3 regions of the Prochlorococcus sp. MIT 1323 genome follow, and region 2 is predicted to be linked to each of the others. Evidence: predicted binding sites of a transcription regulator. Region 2 holds the regulator's gene; each other region holds the start of a gene.

Region 1 (4,993 bases), 440 kb from region 2:
CAAGGCCATCGTGACCCCAAGACAAACCAGCCAGTTGGCAATCATGCCGCGTAGGAACGCGAGGAAGAAACCAGTGCTGCCTAGGTCTTGATATTTGGCCACGACATTGGCCTTATTGAGTGCCATGATCTTGGCGGCAACCACGGCCCAACCTTTGCCCCCATCGGCTGCCGCAAGTGGCTCAACTGTGCCTGCGCTGGTCAGGCTTGTGGCGAGTAATAGAGCCACCAATGCACAGCCGATGAAATTGCCAATCCAAACCCATATCCAGTTACGGAAGGTTGCTTGCCATGTGCTTTTCCCAGCCCAGGTTGCCATTGGCAATAAGGCGAAGTTGCCTGTGACTAGCTCCATGCCGAAGAGCACGATGCTGGCAAACCCAAAGGGGAAGAGAACGGAGCCTAGAAATGGCATTCCAGACTGGACTCCTACGGTGATGGCTAAGCAGGTGGCTAGGCCAAGAATCGCTCCTGAATAGAAACCACGTACCAGCAGATTTTTAATACTCACACTGGATTTTTTTCCGCCGGCAGTAATCATGCCGTCGACGAGTTCATTGGGCAGGACGTAGTCCATTTGGGATGTGTTCACATCCATGGCAGTTCTCGTTGGGGTGGGGTGTTGAAGGAAGGAATTGAGAGTTTCAGCCGCTGATTCGGTTCATCAGGCGTGAGAAGAGATCTCGGCCACCTTCTTTTTGATTGATTGCAGGCTTGTCATGACCGCTGTTGCTGAACCAGTTGACAAAGCGAGAGAAAAGATCACGTGCTTGGGAAGTCGATTGCATGGTGGGGCTTGATAGGTGATTGATCTAGGAACGGTGGTTTAGCGATCGCAGCTCAAGGGGATGGGCTGCTGTTTTCGCCTAAATTGCTGAACCAGTTCATGAAGTTGGAGAAAGGGTCGCTGTTTTGCTTCGGTTGGCTACGAGGTTGAGCACCGAAGCGTTCGATCAGTAATTCCCGCAGTACGTCTTTCAGTTCGCTGCCAGGAATGGCTTTGCGATGCAGTGTTCCGATTTGGGCGTCCGGCCCTTGTCTGCCTTCAAGGCTGAGGTCATAGGCCTCAACCATGCCTTGGCCCCCGTTTGGTGCACGGGCTTTGGTTCCTGTGAGGCCGATTGCGCCCATGTAGGCCTGGCCACAACTGTTGGGACAGCCAGTCCAATGGACTTTTATTTCCTCAGGGAGGATGAGTTCTGCATCCAGTTCATGGGCCATTGCCATTGCCTGATCTTTGGTGTTTGTAAGGGCGAAGCTGCAGTACGTATTTCCTGTGCAGGAGACAGTGCCGGCGGCAATGGAACCGGGCTCAAGTGGAAAACGCTGTAGCAGTGGATCAGCTTGAAATTTGTCGAGGTTGGTAGTTGATAGCCCCACCAAAATGATGTTCTGGTCTTCTGTAAGACGAATTTCACCACTGCCATAGTTAAGACTGGCGCTAGCAAGATCCTGAAGATCTTCTGCGCTTAATCGTCCAACGGGTACATGCATGCCGGCGTAGTGAAGCCCTGTTTGTTTCTGAGGGTGGATTCCGTAAAAAGAGCGTGGCTTGTCGTCAAATACAGAACCGGGATCAGGTGTTAGCGGTCCAAATGTTTCCGCCACCATGGTGCGAAACGCTTCGATGCCCACGCTGTCGAGGTACATGCGAAACCTGCCCTTAGGGCGATTGTTACGCTCACCGTTATCTCGCCATAACGTTAGAATAGTGCCGGTGAGTCGACAGATTTCATTGGGTTTAACCCAGGCATTTAAAGGCAGCGCATAGTCATTCATCTGCGAGGAGAGGATCCCTCCGAGCCAGACGCCGAAACCCATCACCCCATCGTGTTCCACTGGATGGAAGATGATGTCGTTATGGAGCAGGAAATTATCGCGGGCCCCTGCAACTGCCGTATTCCATTTGCGGGGAAGGTTGGAGAATTCATGGTTTCCTTTCCCTTGATTCGTGAGGAAATTTTGTAGTTCAGTTGTGTATGGGCGAGTATCAACAATTTCAAGAGGGTCAATCCCAGCCAGTGGATTTCCTGTGACATTGCGTGGGTTATCAAAACCTGATTGGATTGTGTTGAGACCTGCCTCTTCAAGACGTTTGAGGATTTCGGGAAGATCACTCAGTAAAACACCACGAAGCTGTAGGTTTTGTCGTGTTGTGATGTCGCAACTGCCGTCTTCTCCGTAGCGACCCACGATTGAGGCCACTACTTTTATTTGGTGGCTATTGAGAACACCATTGGGTATCCTTAGCCGTAGCATAAACTTGCCAGGGGTTTTGGGTCGCCAGAACATTCCATACCATTTCAGGCGCAGTTCGAGGTCTGTTTTATCGACCTGTTCCCAACCTACCTGAGCAAAGGTTTCAAGTTCATCACCAACATCTAAGCCATCTTTAAAAGCTTTGTTTTGCTCAATTTTGTTGAGCTTCTTCCCTTGGAGAAATTGTTTCGCAGGAGAGCTAATAACCATGAAATTTTGTTGAAATTAAACTTGAAAAGAAGTGATCATGTTTTTTGAAACTTTATTCGCCTATTCGATAGCCATGGTTTTTAGGCCCTGCCTTTATTGAAGCAAGGGTGAGTTGCGAATGGAGTCATTAAGCCTGATGGAAGAGGGTATTGGCGGTATCAGATTGAACAAAACTGAGCATTTGTGTGAAATTCAAAATTTGGTGTCTTTGTGTACATTCTGAACCCGGCTGATGTTGGCAACTAGAGGTGTTGAGGAGTGAGGCCACGCTGCGAATGGAGTCATTAAGCCTGATGGAAGAGGGTATTGGCGGTATCAGATTGAACAAAACTGAGCATTTGTGTGAAATTCAAAATTTGGTGTCTTTGTGTACATTCTGAACCCGGCTGATGTTGGCAACTAGAGGTGTTGAGGAGTGAGGCCACGCTGCGAATGGAGTCATTAAGCCTGATGGAAGAGGGTATTGGCGGTATCAGATTGAACAAAACTGAGCATTTGTGTGAAATTCAAAATTTGGTGTTTATCGATACATCTAGGTGCACAAGTTTCCTTCTTTATGGTTGCTGTGTGTAAATTTTAAGTGATTTCAGTATTGGCGGCCTATCTCTCCCAACCAGCGGATTGTGCCTTGTCTGAGCATTTTCCATACACGGTTCATGGCAGCTAAATCCCTTTCGAAGTCACTGTTAAAGCGTTTTGAGCGGGTTGCACCCTGTCTGCCTTGGCGACCACTCGTCCTCAACCGAGTTTGCGACTGTGTTCGATAGCGACGGGATGCCATGGTTGCAGTCGACTATTAAGACTGGAATGACTTCACCAGTTTCGGATGTCTTAGATCCGTGGCCGTTGTTACGAAAGCATGAGGAGGTTGGTTGTAAGCGCGCTTTGCGTTACATCGTGCATGGCCGTGCTGGTGGGTATGTTCCTTCTTGTGTGCGTTCTTTTGCTCTGCAGGTCGCGCAACGTCGTGGCACACCTGTGCTTGTAGAGGCCTTAACGGCTACTGATCGCCATGAGCAGATTGCAGATCCTATTTGGCTGGTTCCTTTGTTGTTGCTGCCTGGTTCTCATGTTCGAGAGGATGTGCCGTTGCTTCGTCAGCGACTTCAGCAACAGGGTGTGAACACCAGGTTGGTGCCTTTCTTGGGTGCCTGGCCCTCTTGGTGGCGATTGTTACAGGAGTGGGTGCAGCGTCAGGCTTGTCGTGATGGCTCTCTTGTTTTGGTTCATCATCCCCTTCGCCAGGGTGTTGCTCATCGCTATTTAAGTTTGCTGCAGCAGCGGCTGGCGTTGCCCATGCTTTCCTGGGACGACTGGCATGCTGATGTCGCTTCAGCGAAGGAGGCATCCACGCCTCTTTTTCTTGCCTTGGCGCCAATCCAGATTACGCAGACGCTGCGCGATTCTGGGGTGATGACTTCCCTACTTGAGATTGAGTTATTTCGTTTCGGTTTGATTGATTTGCTGGCTGCATTGCCATGAGCTCTTTGGACTTTGGCACTGTGTATTTGGTGGGTGCAGGCCCTGGTGATCCTGATTTGCTCACACTGAAGGCTTATCGTCTGCTTCGCCAATGCGGAGCCTTGGTTCACGATGCTCTGGTGCCTAAGGAAGTACTCGAGTTAGTGCCCGAGTCTTGTGAACGGCATTTTGTTGGTAAACGTCGAGAACGTCATTGGGTTCCACAGTCCAAGACAAATGAGTTGCTTGTTGAATTGGCTCAGAGTCATTCCTGTGTAGTACGCCTAAAAGGTGGTGATCCTTTTCTGTTTGGGCGGGGTGGTGAGGAGGCCGCCTATTTGCAGAGTCATGGGGTATCGGTGGAGGTGGTCCCTGGGATTACAGCGGGGATGGCTGCGCCGGCCTATGTGGGCATTCCTCTGACCCATCGTTGTGGGGGTAGTTCTGTCACCTTTGTGACAGGTCACGAGAAGATCGACAAACAGCGCCCTTCTGTGAATTGGAAGGATCTTGCTAGTGCAAGTGACAGTCTGGTGATTTATATGGGTTTGCATAACCTTGCTTATATCGTCGAAGAGTTGATTGCCGGTGGACTCGATCCAGCTACGTCCGCAGCAATCATTCAACAGGGCACTGTCGTAGGTCAGCGCTACCTCAAAGCTCCCTTGGAACAGTTGGTTCAAAGGGTGCAGAGCGAAGGGTTTGCAGCGCCGTCGATTGTGATTGTGGGTGCAGTAGTTGATGAACAGGTTGCAGAGTGTGCTCCTCAGCCGGCTGAGGTTGTGATGCCGATCAAGTCTTGATCTATTACTTAGCAACCTAAAGGTAGATGTTGGATTTAGCGTTTAAAGTAGGAGATATCGCTGGGCCATTGGTAGTTCTTCTGCGGGGTCGCATGTGAGTAAATCGCCGTCGGCGAACACCTCGTAAGTTTGTGGATCTACCTCTACTTTTGGTAGTGAATTGTTGTTGTGCATTTCTGCTTTGCCGATCGTGCGGGTGTTCAGAACGGGAATGCAGGCACGTTGCAGCCCCAGCTTGTTGGGAAGATCTGTTTCGATGGC
Region 2 (4,993 bases):
TTTTGTCGTCTGCGGATCGGGATCGGTGCTCCAGGTTGTACCTCTGAGGAACGAAGAGCTCGAACCGTCTCGCATGTGCTCGGGGTGTTTAGTCGGCAGGAGAGCCTCCTAGTCGATCAAGTGCTTGATGAGGTGCTGATCGGTTTGGATCTGATTGAGTGCCTTGGGTTGGAACGGGCAGGTAATCGTCTCAATGCTTTTCAACCGGAGGGTTGTTCTGCCTGCTGATGAGTCATTTCCCTGTCACCACAGCTCGCCTCTGTGTACACCGGCAAAGCTTTGCCGACCAACGCTTGGATGGGGAGGTCTCGGCTGGGGGGTTTCAGTGGCAGTTCAGCTGGGCTTTCGATCGGGGTGAACTGAAAGTGGAACCCTCTCTTGGGCGAGCACTTATTGAGGATGCTTTATTGCGCTTCCTGGTTAAGGCTGACTACCATCTTGAGCCTGGTGGGGATTACATGTTCACTGTTAGGGCCCGATTCTGAAGTTGGGTGGTTCGGGCCAAAGGAGTTGTTGCCCGAGGTGGTCTTCAAGCAACACCATTGCGGCTATGGCGTCCAGATGATGGGGAGGCAGGATCATTCCTCGGGGTAGCCAGCGGCGCCAGTTGCTTGGGGGCCATAGCTCCCAATAGCGATGGCGGGCGCGCAGTGTGCTTCCACGTTCTTCGACCACATGCAAGGGGGCAATTTGCAGCAGAAGGTGCTGCCAGTATTCACTGCTGGTGCCGTTGCCGATCAAGATGCCTTCTAAGGGCGCTTGGTTTTGCCAATGAATGATGAGGTCGAGCACAGCGGCTGCGGCCACCACTTTCCCCTCAAGCACAGTACTTGTTGCTGTGTCTGCAAGCACTAATCCACATTTATTGCGGCCAGGATCTACGGCCACAAGCTTTGTCATGGTTTGTCTTCGGGAATCTTTGTCCAAGGACCACCCACGGGCTGCAGGATAACTGCTACTGGATCGGCCGTATCGCTATTGCGGATTGCCACGGCTTCTAGCTCAATCCGCTCTTTAGAGCGGTTCAGTAATGCCTGGCCGAGCCGGTTCATTTCACTGCCATCGAACTGCAGTCCTGAACTGAGGGATCCGCGTCTTTTTACCTCTGCCAGAGTTGATGCAAGCAGGAGCCTAAGTCGGTTGCGTACGGTTTCGGTGCTCTTCTCATTTTGGTCAAGAGTCGTTCGTGCGAGGACTTCGCCTTGTCGGACGATGTTGATATTTTGGCGAGCATCCGGGAAGGCATACACCACGTTCTCCCCACGCAACACATTTGCGGCAGAGCGCACATAGACCACCCAGGTGCCTGGCTTTCGGATGATCTGTTCGATGCGGTTGATATCGGTGCGTGGCACGAGCAGGATCTGTCGATTGGCTTCTTCACCGGGACGTACGCGCCGAAAAGCCTCCAGGTTTGCTTCCTGAAGTAGGCGGTCGATGACGGCTTTCGCCTGGCTGGGGTTGTCGAGCCGCAGGGTGGCTGCGGCAAGTTGCTGCCCACTGCTCAGCACAACATCCCCTCGACGTAAGGCAATGAGGTTGGTCTCGAGCTGCCTCAGTTCTTTTTCAGCCGCGCTAATTCTGCTGCGAACATTGGCTAGTTCAACTTCCGTTCGGCGGATGTCGGCATCTTTTTTGGAAATGTCGCGACTGAGACGAGCTCGTTCCGCTTCGAGCTGTTGTCTTTGTTGTTGTAGTGGTGCGAGTTCGTTGCGAAGGGCGGCAGCTCGCTTTTTGGCTTCCTTTAGTTCATTCTGAACCTGATTGCTGTCCGACCTGGCCTGCTTGAGATCAAGCTCGGCATTGAACTGGGCCGACCGACTTGAATTGAGGGCATCGCGGCTTTGTTGGAGTTTGGCCTGAAGGTCATCCAGTTCAAAAAGTCCTACTCGCAGTTGTCGACTGACCAGCAGCATCAGTCCTAGGGACAGTGCGCTAATCAGGCTGCCAGTGAGAACGGTTATGAATACGGCTGTCCTTCGCGGTCTGAGATTGAAAAGGCTCAGCCTTGCTTTGCCTACTCGGCTGCCAAGTCGATCGCCGAGGGTGGAGAGCACACCACCGAGGACGAGTAGGGAGAGGATCAGCAGCCAGCCGGTCACGACAATGGGCGGGTGGGATCAGGAATAGTGTCAACCCGTTTCACCATCCTGGACTGGGACGGGGATCAGTTGAATTTTTTAGCAAGGGCAATCGGATCAAGAACGGTGATTTTCTTGCGATCGATTTGCACTAGACCTGAATTGCGCAGGTCTCCCAACAGGCGAGTAATGGTGACGCGAGTCGAGCCGATTGCTTCAGCGATGGACTGATGTGAGAGGCGTAGGTCAATGGTGATTCCTTGTGCCCCTGGAACCCCGAAATCCCGGCAGAGGACTAGTAGGAAACTCACAAGCCTTGATGACATGTCGCGGTGAGTGAGGGTCTCGATCATGGTCTCGGTTTGCAAGATCCGACTCGAGAGACCCTGCAGCAGAAGTAACCCCACGCTGGTGTCGTTTTCGATCGCCTGGCGAACTGAGGTCGCTGGCGCTGTGATCATTTCCACTCGGGTGAAGGCTACGGAGTGATAAAAACGGTCCGAGCGATGGCCTGTGATCAGAGAGAGCACGCCAAATAGGCTGTTTTCACGCAGTAATGCCACGGTGATCTCTTCACCAGATTCATAGACCCGAGATAGCCGAACGGCGCCGCGTCGAATGAGATAAACCTTTTCGGCAGGATCGCCAGGAAAGAAGATGGTTTTGGAACGCTCCACCATTTCGTTGCTGGCGCCATCCAGTTCACGGATGACTTCCAGCAGGGTTTTCTGGGTTGGAGCAGGCGAGTTGGCCATGCTTCCGGACCCTTGAACATAGGGTTGCTGGGCGTAACGGCTGAAGCCGCGGATGACGCCGGTCATGGCTGCGCAGCAAACGGCAGAAATATGAAGTTAGGTAGTGGACCTCCACCACCATGTAGCAATGGTGACGTTTTTTAGTCTTCTTGCATTAACGCCGAACGTTGGAAGGCTTGTAGATTTTGTAGGCCGGGTTCTGCCAGATTCAGCAAGTCGTTGAGTTGATTCCTGCTGAATGGAGCCCCTTCAGCGGTGCCCTGCAGCTCCAATAGGTGCCCATTGGAGCCCATTACTACGTTTAGATCCACATCAGCCCTGGAGTCTTCGCTGTAGTCGAGGTCGAGAAGGGGATAACTATCAACTAAACCAACGGATACTGCAGCAACTTGGTCGATGACGGGTTGATGCGTGAGCAGGCCTTGTTCCAGCAAGCGATCGCAGCCTCGTTTTAAGGCGATCCAAGCGCCGGTGATGGAGGCTGTACGTGTGCCTGCATCAGCCTGAATGACGTCACAATCAATTCGCAGGGTGGTTTCCCCAAGAGCGGCCATGTCGAGCACGGCGCGCAGGCTGCGGCCAATGAGGCGTTGAATTTCTTGAGTGCGGCCGGAAAGCTTGAGCAGTTCACGGTTCTGTCTTTGCGGTGTAGACCCAGGGAGAAGGCGGTACTCGGCGCTGAGCCAGCCTTTGCCTTGGCCTTTGCGCCAGCGGGGTACACCTTCTTCAACGCAAACACTGCAGAGCACTGCGGTGCGACCAGTGCGGATGATTAAGGAACTGAGGGCAAAGCCCATTGGATCCCATTTGATCTGAAGCGGCCGCATCACGTCAGCAAGGCGGCCGTCAGCACGTGGCTGGGGGGATGTGAGCATCGTGCTGTTGGTGGGTGAGATGACCTGAGCCTGGCAGAAACAGGTGCTTTTACACCATGGATAGTGTCAAGAGCCTTGTTAAGCAGCTCCCCACCGCTACATTTGATTTCTGCTGGTTTTGTCGGGGCGATTGAGATTTTTATGACTGCCAGCCTGAGCCCTAGCCATCGCTCCGTGGATCCGTGCATGACGGACCAACGCTCGCAGGAGAGTGATGGGAGTCGGTCTTTGGTAGCAGTTGCTGATAGGCGTCTGCTGCATCTGGTAGCTCCTGAAGGGCAGCTTCAGGTTTATACAGCGCCCTATCGAGGCAGTTTTTCTGTTGTCTTGAGTCAGGCGTTAAGAACGGCTGGGCTGGGAAGTCGTGTGATGGTGGCTCAGTTCCTCAAGGGAGGAGTAGACCAAGGCCCAAATGGGTGTGTGCGCCTATGTGGGCGACTTGAGTGGCTGCGCCCGGCGGTTCCTGGCTGTCTGTCTGAGCCTGCTTCAACGCTTGCCGTTGACTCCAGTGCGCCTGAGGCCGTGGAGGCCATTTGGCAGGAATGTCGGGATCGCATCTTGGCGAGTGATTTGGATCAAATGGTGTTGGATGAGGTTGGTCTGGCGATTGCTCTTGGTTATCTCGATGAAGCTGATGTGTTAACAACTCTGGAACATCGCCCCGGGTCGATGGATGTCATCTTGACTGGCTCAGTCATGCCATCGATCCTGATGGCAATGGCTGATCAGGTCACTGAGTTGCGTCGTGGTTTCTAATGCTTAAAAACGACCGTTGGATCACCGAACAGGCCGCAGCAGGGATGCTTGAACCCTTTCAAGCCGGATTGATTCGACATCTTGATCCTGAGCAGCATCAAAGGCCTGTACTTAGCTTTGGCTGTTCTTCCTTTGGTTATGACCTAAGGCTCTCTGCGAAGGAGTTTTTGATCTTTCGCCATGTACCAGGCACGGTGATGAATCCGAAGCGATTTAATCCTGCAAATCTCGAATCCACCCCTTTGCATCAGGATGAGGATGGCGAGTATTTCATCCTGCCGGCTCATTCTTATGGTCTAGGTGTGGCGTTGGAGAAGATGAAGGTGCCATCAAATATCACTGTAATTTGTTTAGGCAAGAGTACCTATGCCCGCCTTGGCATCATCGTTAATACGACTCCCGCCGAAGCCAGTTGGGAAGGGCATCTCACGCTTGAATTCAGCAATAGCTCTGGAGCTGATTGCCGTATCTATGCCAATGAAGGCATTTGTCAGCTTCTTTTCTTCGAGGGTGATCCCTGCGATAC
Region 3 (4,993 bases), 660 kb from region 2:
GCTAGTTTAAACGAATAACTTCCCCTGTTTTTTCAAACAGATGGTGATCTTTTCACCCAACCTCAAGCGTCGTAATACATGGTGAATTCATGGGGATGAGGCCGTTGACGCAATTGCTGCACCTCTTCGTATTTGATATCAATCCAGTTGTTAATGAAGTCTTCAGTGAAGACTCCCCCTTCCATGAGGTAGTTTTTGTCTGCATTTAACGCTTCGAGTGCACCATTAAGTGAAGCTGGCACTGTGGGGATGCTGGCAAGGCGTTCTGCTGATAGTTCAAATAGATCCTCATCGAAACCATCGCCAGGGTCAATTTGGTTTTTAATGCCGTCAACGCCCGCCATCATCATTGCGCTGAAAGCTAGATAAGGGTTAGCCAAGGCATCACCTGGGCGGAATTCAAGACGCTTGGCTTTCGGGTTTGGGCCAGTGAGCGGAATACGAACAGCTGCAGATCGGTTGCCCTGGGAATAAACAAGGTTTACAGGAGCTTCAAAACCTGGCACCAAACGCTTGTAGCTGTTGGTTGTGGGGTTGGTGAAAGCCAGGAAGGAGGGAGCATGCTTAAGGATGCCGCCGATATACCAGCGAGCCGTCTGTGACAAGTTGGCATAGGTGCCTTCCCCAAAGAACAGAGGCTGGCCTCCTTTAAAGAGGCTCTGGTGAACATGCATCCCGGTGCCGTTGTCGTTGAACACCGGCTTGGGCATAAACGTTGCCGTTTTGCCGTATTTACGTGCAACATTCCTGACGATGTACTTGTAAATCATCACGTTGTCCGCAGCTTCAATCAGCTCAGCGAACTTCATCCCCAATTCATGTTGGCCAGCACCAGCAACTTCATGGTGGTGCTTCTCCATCGGGATTCCTAATTGCCCCATCAGCAGCAGCATTTCGGAACGGATGTCCTGGGCGGTGTCGTTGGGTGGAACCGGAAAGTAGCCCTCTTTCAGTTGGATCTTGTAGGCAAGGTTGCCGCCTTCTTCGATGCGGCCGCTATTCCAAGCGGCCTCAATCGTGTCAACGCTGTAGAAGCAACCACCTTCTCCGGAGTTGTAGCGGACATCGTCAAAGATGAAAAACTCTGGCTCAGGGCCGAAAAAGGCTGTATCAGCAAGGCCGGTGCCGGCTAAGTAACCGAGGGCTTTTTGGGCAAGCGCCCTGGGGCATCTGGCATAGGGCTCGCCGCTACGAGGTTCCCGAATGGAACAGATCAAGCTAAGAGTCTTATGGCGATAAAAGGGGTCGATCCAGGCCGTACTGGCGTCGGGCACCATATCCATATCTGATTCGTTGATGGCCTTCCATCCACGGATGGAAGATCCATCGAAAGCCAAGCCATTAGTGAAGGCTTCCTCATCAATCAAGTCCGAACAAACTGTGAGGTGCTGCCACTTGCCGTGCAGATCAGTGAACTTGAGGTCAATCAGTTCAATGCCCTCGTCCTTGATCTGGCGGAGGACGTCTTGGGGTGATTTGCCCATGGCGAAGATGAGGCCGAGCCGGCGATAAGAGAGCGACCGTAATCAGCCGCATGGCCTCCTTTTTGTAGCAACAGGTACCTTCTAATGAAGCCTTGTTTCCTTTCTGGGTGGATTCCGTAACCGTTTCTGTCAGCTTGAGCTGATCTAAGGCTGGGTGAACGTTATGGCTGGATCACTGATTTTGATTGTTTAGCTTCTAAATCCCTCAACTCGACCAACTCGACCAACTCGTCCATTCGTCCATTCGTCCTCAATGGCTGATCTCATCACAAGATTGATTGGTTGCTAAAACAATCATCTTTCAGCCTTCGCTCAATCTGCATCAACGATTTACAAGCCTGCTTGCAGTCAAAGGGAATCAGTGTTGAGCCGATGACTGATCAGGCTTCAAAGGAATTTTGCAAGATGAACCAGCGTTTTTTTACTTACTCCCCTTCTGCTGCCAAGAGATTCGAAAAAAAATCAGTTTTTTTAATTGCCGTCGCTATTGATTGACCTGCTTGGTTGCCGTTGCAATCCCTCAAAAAAAGTCCCGGGGATGAAGGTTGACTGCTTAGGCTCTAAACAATTGAACTAACCAAGGGCCTTGGCGACGACGCAAACCCTTCCCCAGGTTGACCAATCTCATAAGACGGTTCTCGAACCGATTGCCACGCCTACCCGCTTGCTGTTTGGGCCTGGACCCTCAAATGCCGATCCCAAGGTGCTTCAGGCACTTGCGCGCTCTCCGATTGGCCACCTTGATCCCCTTTATCTGGAATTGATGGGCGAGGTTCAGGAGTTGCTCCGCTACACCTGGCAGACCGACAACCGTTTCACACTGCCGATGAGCGGTACTGGTAGTGCCGCCATGGAGGCGACCTTGGCCAATACCGTTGAACCTGGTGACACGGTATTAGTTGCGGTAAACGGTTATTTCGGCAATCGCCTTGCCGATATGGCTGCTCGCTATCGAGCCAATGTTCAGTTGATTGAAAAACCCTGGGGAGAAGCCTTTTCCCTTGCAGAGCTAGAAGCAGGTTTGATCGAGCATCGCCCAGCAATTCTGGCTCTAGTGCATGCAGAAACATCCACTGGCGTTTGTCATCCAATGGATGGTGTCGGCGATCTTTGCCATAAGCACAATTGCCTTTTACTGCTAGATACGGTCACCTCCTTAGGCGCTGTGCCGGTTTTTCTGGATCAATGGAAGGTTGATCTGTCATACAGCTGTAGCCAGAAGGGGCTCAGCTGCCCTCCTGGTCTTGGTCCTTTCACCATGGGGCCCCGCGCCCAAGAGAAGCTTGCGACCCGTAGTAGCAAGGTGCCCAATTGGTATCTAGACGTGTCGCTGCTGAATCAGTATTGGGGAAGCGACAGGGTTTATCACCACACTGCGCCGGTGAATATGAACTTTGGGATGCGTGAAGCCCTGCGATTACTTGCGGATGAGGGCCTTGAAAACGCTTGGGATCGTCATCGCTGCAATGCCGAAGTGCTCTGGGCAGGGCTCGAGAGTCTTGGTTTGGAGTTGCATGTACCTGAAGCCTTGCGTTTGCCCACACTCACAACTGTTTGCATTCCTAATGGAGTTGATGGCAATGCCTTCCGTCTGCATTTGCTGAATGAGCACGGCATTGAAATTGGCGGCGGCTTAGGAAGCTTGGCTGGCAAGATCTGGAGGATTGGCTTGATGGGATACAACTCCACCCCTAAAAACGTTGAGATGTTGCTCAATCTGTTCGAGTCAGAGTTACCTCGTTTTCGTGAAAACGTTGCCGTTGCTGCTTGAACCAGGCTTCTAGCTGCTGCCTGGCTTCAACTTCCATCACACCGCCAAGAACACTCATTTTATGATGAGCACTGGGGTGTTCCCCCAGATTGATTGTGCTACCAAGCCCGCCTCGCTTGGGGTCGTGTGCAGCAAAGATCACCTGGCCCATGCGCGCTTGTGTTAGTGCTCCCGCGCACATCGGGCAGGGTTCCAGAGTGACAATCAGGGTGCAGTCATTAAATCGCCAATCACTTCTGAGCGAGGCAGCCTGTCGGAGTGCAATCAGTTCTGCATGGCCTAATGGATCACGTCCTCGATGCCTTTGGTTGCTGCCATGTCCGATACAGCGGCCATCGGCATCCAGAACTACGGCACTCACAGGAACTTCTCCAAGATCGCCAAGTTGTTTTGCTCGATTCAGTAGCCGCAACATCCAATAGCGGCATTGCATGTTGGTTAGTTCAAGAGGTTTCGCTAAAGGCACCGCTGAATGGCATCTCCTGATCAAACAATGCCATCAGGAGGGAGAATGGAACTTGTATGACGAGCGTTATTGGCTGGCACTCCCCAGATAAGGCCGACTGCGACCTTGGCTCCCTTTGCCAAGCCTGACCGTTTCGATCCAGAACTGCAGACTTTTCTGGAGCAGGCCAGTGCTCGACTTTGTCAATGGTTCGCAACAGCAAGCAATCGAGGCCCCTTACCAGCGATTAGTGCTTTGCCTGATGTGGCGCCGCCGCCTCAAGGTCTTTCAGTTGATGCCTTGCTGGACGATTTGCAGTTGGTGATGGAAGGGGCTTATCAGCCTTCCCATCCAGGTGCTTTGGCTCATCTCGATCCGCCTCCTCTAACGGCATCCATCGCTGCCGATTTGATCTGCGCAGGGCTAAACAACAATCTTTTGGCCGAGGAGTTGTCACCCAGTCTTTCGCGTTTAGAGCGAGAGATGTGCCGCTGGTTTGCTGAGCGCTTGGGGCTGCCGTTGACGGCTGGTGGTGTGGCAGCCAGTGGTGGCAGCCTCAGCAACCTTATGGCGATGGTGATAGCTCGCCAACAGGCAGATCTTCAAGATGATCCCAGGGCAGTCGTGCTTGCAAGTGTCGACGCTCATGTGTCGCTCGCTAAGGCCATTCGGGTCATGGGATTGGCTAGCGATGCTTTGCAGACGGTGCCTGTCGATCAAGAGGGCTGCATGAATCTCGATGCCCTAGAGCATCAACTGAAGGCTCTCCGCGCAGAAGGGAGACCATGCTTAGCCGTTGTGGCGACAGCAGGCACGACTGTCCAGGGAGCTGTAGATCCCTTGGTAGCGGTAGCAGAGCTATGCAGACGCGAGCAGGTCTGGTTGCATGTCGATGGAGCCATTGGAGGGGTCTTTGCTCTAACAGCAGCCACTGCTTCTGTGGTTGAAGGAATCTCTCTAGCCGATTCGATCACAGTGAATCCTCAAAAGTTGCTTGGGATCACTAAGACATCATCCCTATTGTTAGTCGCGAACCAATCCCATCTTGCTTCAGCCTTCTCGACTGGCTTGCCCTATATGGAACCAGCCTGGGGAGACGGTCATGGAAGTGAAATTGGCCTTCAAGGAACTCGACCAGCAGAAGTGCTCAAGCTTTGGTTGGGTCTGCGGCAGCTCGGGGAGCAGGGAATTCAGAGCTTGCTGGAGGGGGCGATTCAGCGTCGTCAGTCGCTCGCGCGTCAACTCGATCCATACAGGTTCATTCTTCTCAGCGGACCATTGCATCTGATTGCC

The links. The regulator NtcA, encoded in region 2, controls nitrogen genes in cyanobacteria. The targets are predictions, from matches to a motif close to GTANCNNNNGNTAC.
Region 1: SIB68_RS08845 (CbiX/SirB N-terminal domain-containing protein) is a predicted target of NtcA. The motif match lies at 2,985-2,998, and genes of this name have one in related genera.
Region 3: glnA (type I glutamate--ammonia ligase) is a predicted target of NtcA. The motif match lies at 1,549-1,562, and genes of this name have one in related genera.

The regions. Positions count from the first base shown of each region.
Region 1 is NZ_CP138973.1:1,816,355-1,821,347, forward strand. Features, by position in the region: gene SIB68_RS08830 (formate/nitrite transporter family protein) at 1-576, opposite strand, end outside; gene SIB68_RS08835 (hypothetical protein) at 644-787, opposite strand; gene SIB68_RS08840 (ferredoxin--nitrite reductase) at 840-2,468, opposite strand; gene SIB68_RS08845 (CbiX/SirB N-terminal domain-containing protein) at 3,165-3,950, shown strand; gene cobA (uroporphyrinogen-III C-methyltransferase) at 3,947-4,732, shown strand; gene ureC (urease subunit alpha) at 4,775-4,993, opposite strand, start outside.
Region 2 is NZ_CP138973.1:2,257,256-2,262,248, forward strand. Features, by position in the region: gene pth (aminoacyl-tRNA hydrolase) at 1-228, shown strand, start outside; gene SIB68_RS10990 (DUF3146 family protein) at 228-485, shown strand; gene SIB68_RS10995 (resolvase) at 469-900, opposite strand; gene SIB68_RS11000 (DUF3084 domain-containing protein) at 897-2,102, opposite strand; gene ntcA (global nitrogen regulator NtcA) at 2,168-2,902, opposite strand; gene rph (ribonuclease PH) at 2,977-3,711, opposite strand; gene SIB68_RS11015 (cob(I)yrinic acid a,c-diamide adenosyltransferase) at 3,853-4,467, shown strand; gene dcd (dCTP deaminase) at 4,467-4,993, shown strand, end outside.
Region 3 is NZ_CP138973.1:453,564-458,556, reverse strand. Features, by position in the region: gene glnA (type I glutamate--ammonia ligase) at 63-1,484, opposite strand; gene SIB68_RS02155 (pyridoxal-phosphate-dependent aminotransferase family protein) at 2,071-3,255, shown strand; gene SIB68_RS02150 (nucleoside deaminase) at 3,197-3,688, opposite strand; gene SIB68_RS02145 (pyridoxal phosphate-dependent decarboxylase family protein) at 3,791-4,993, shown strand, end outside.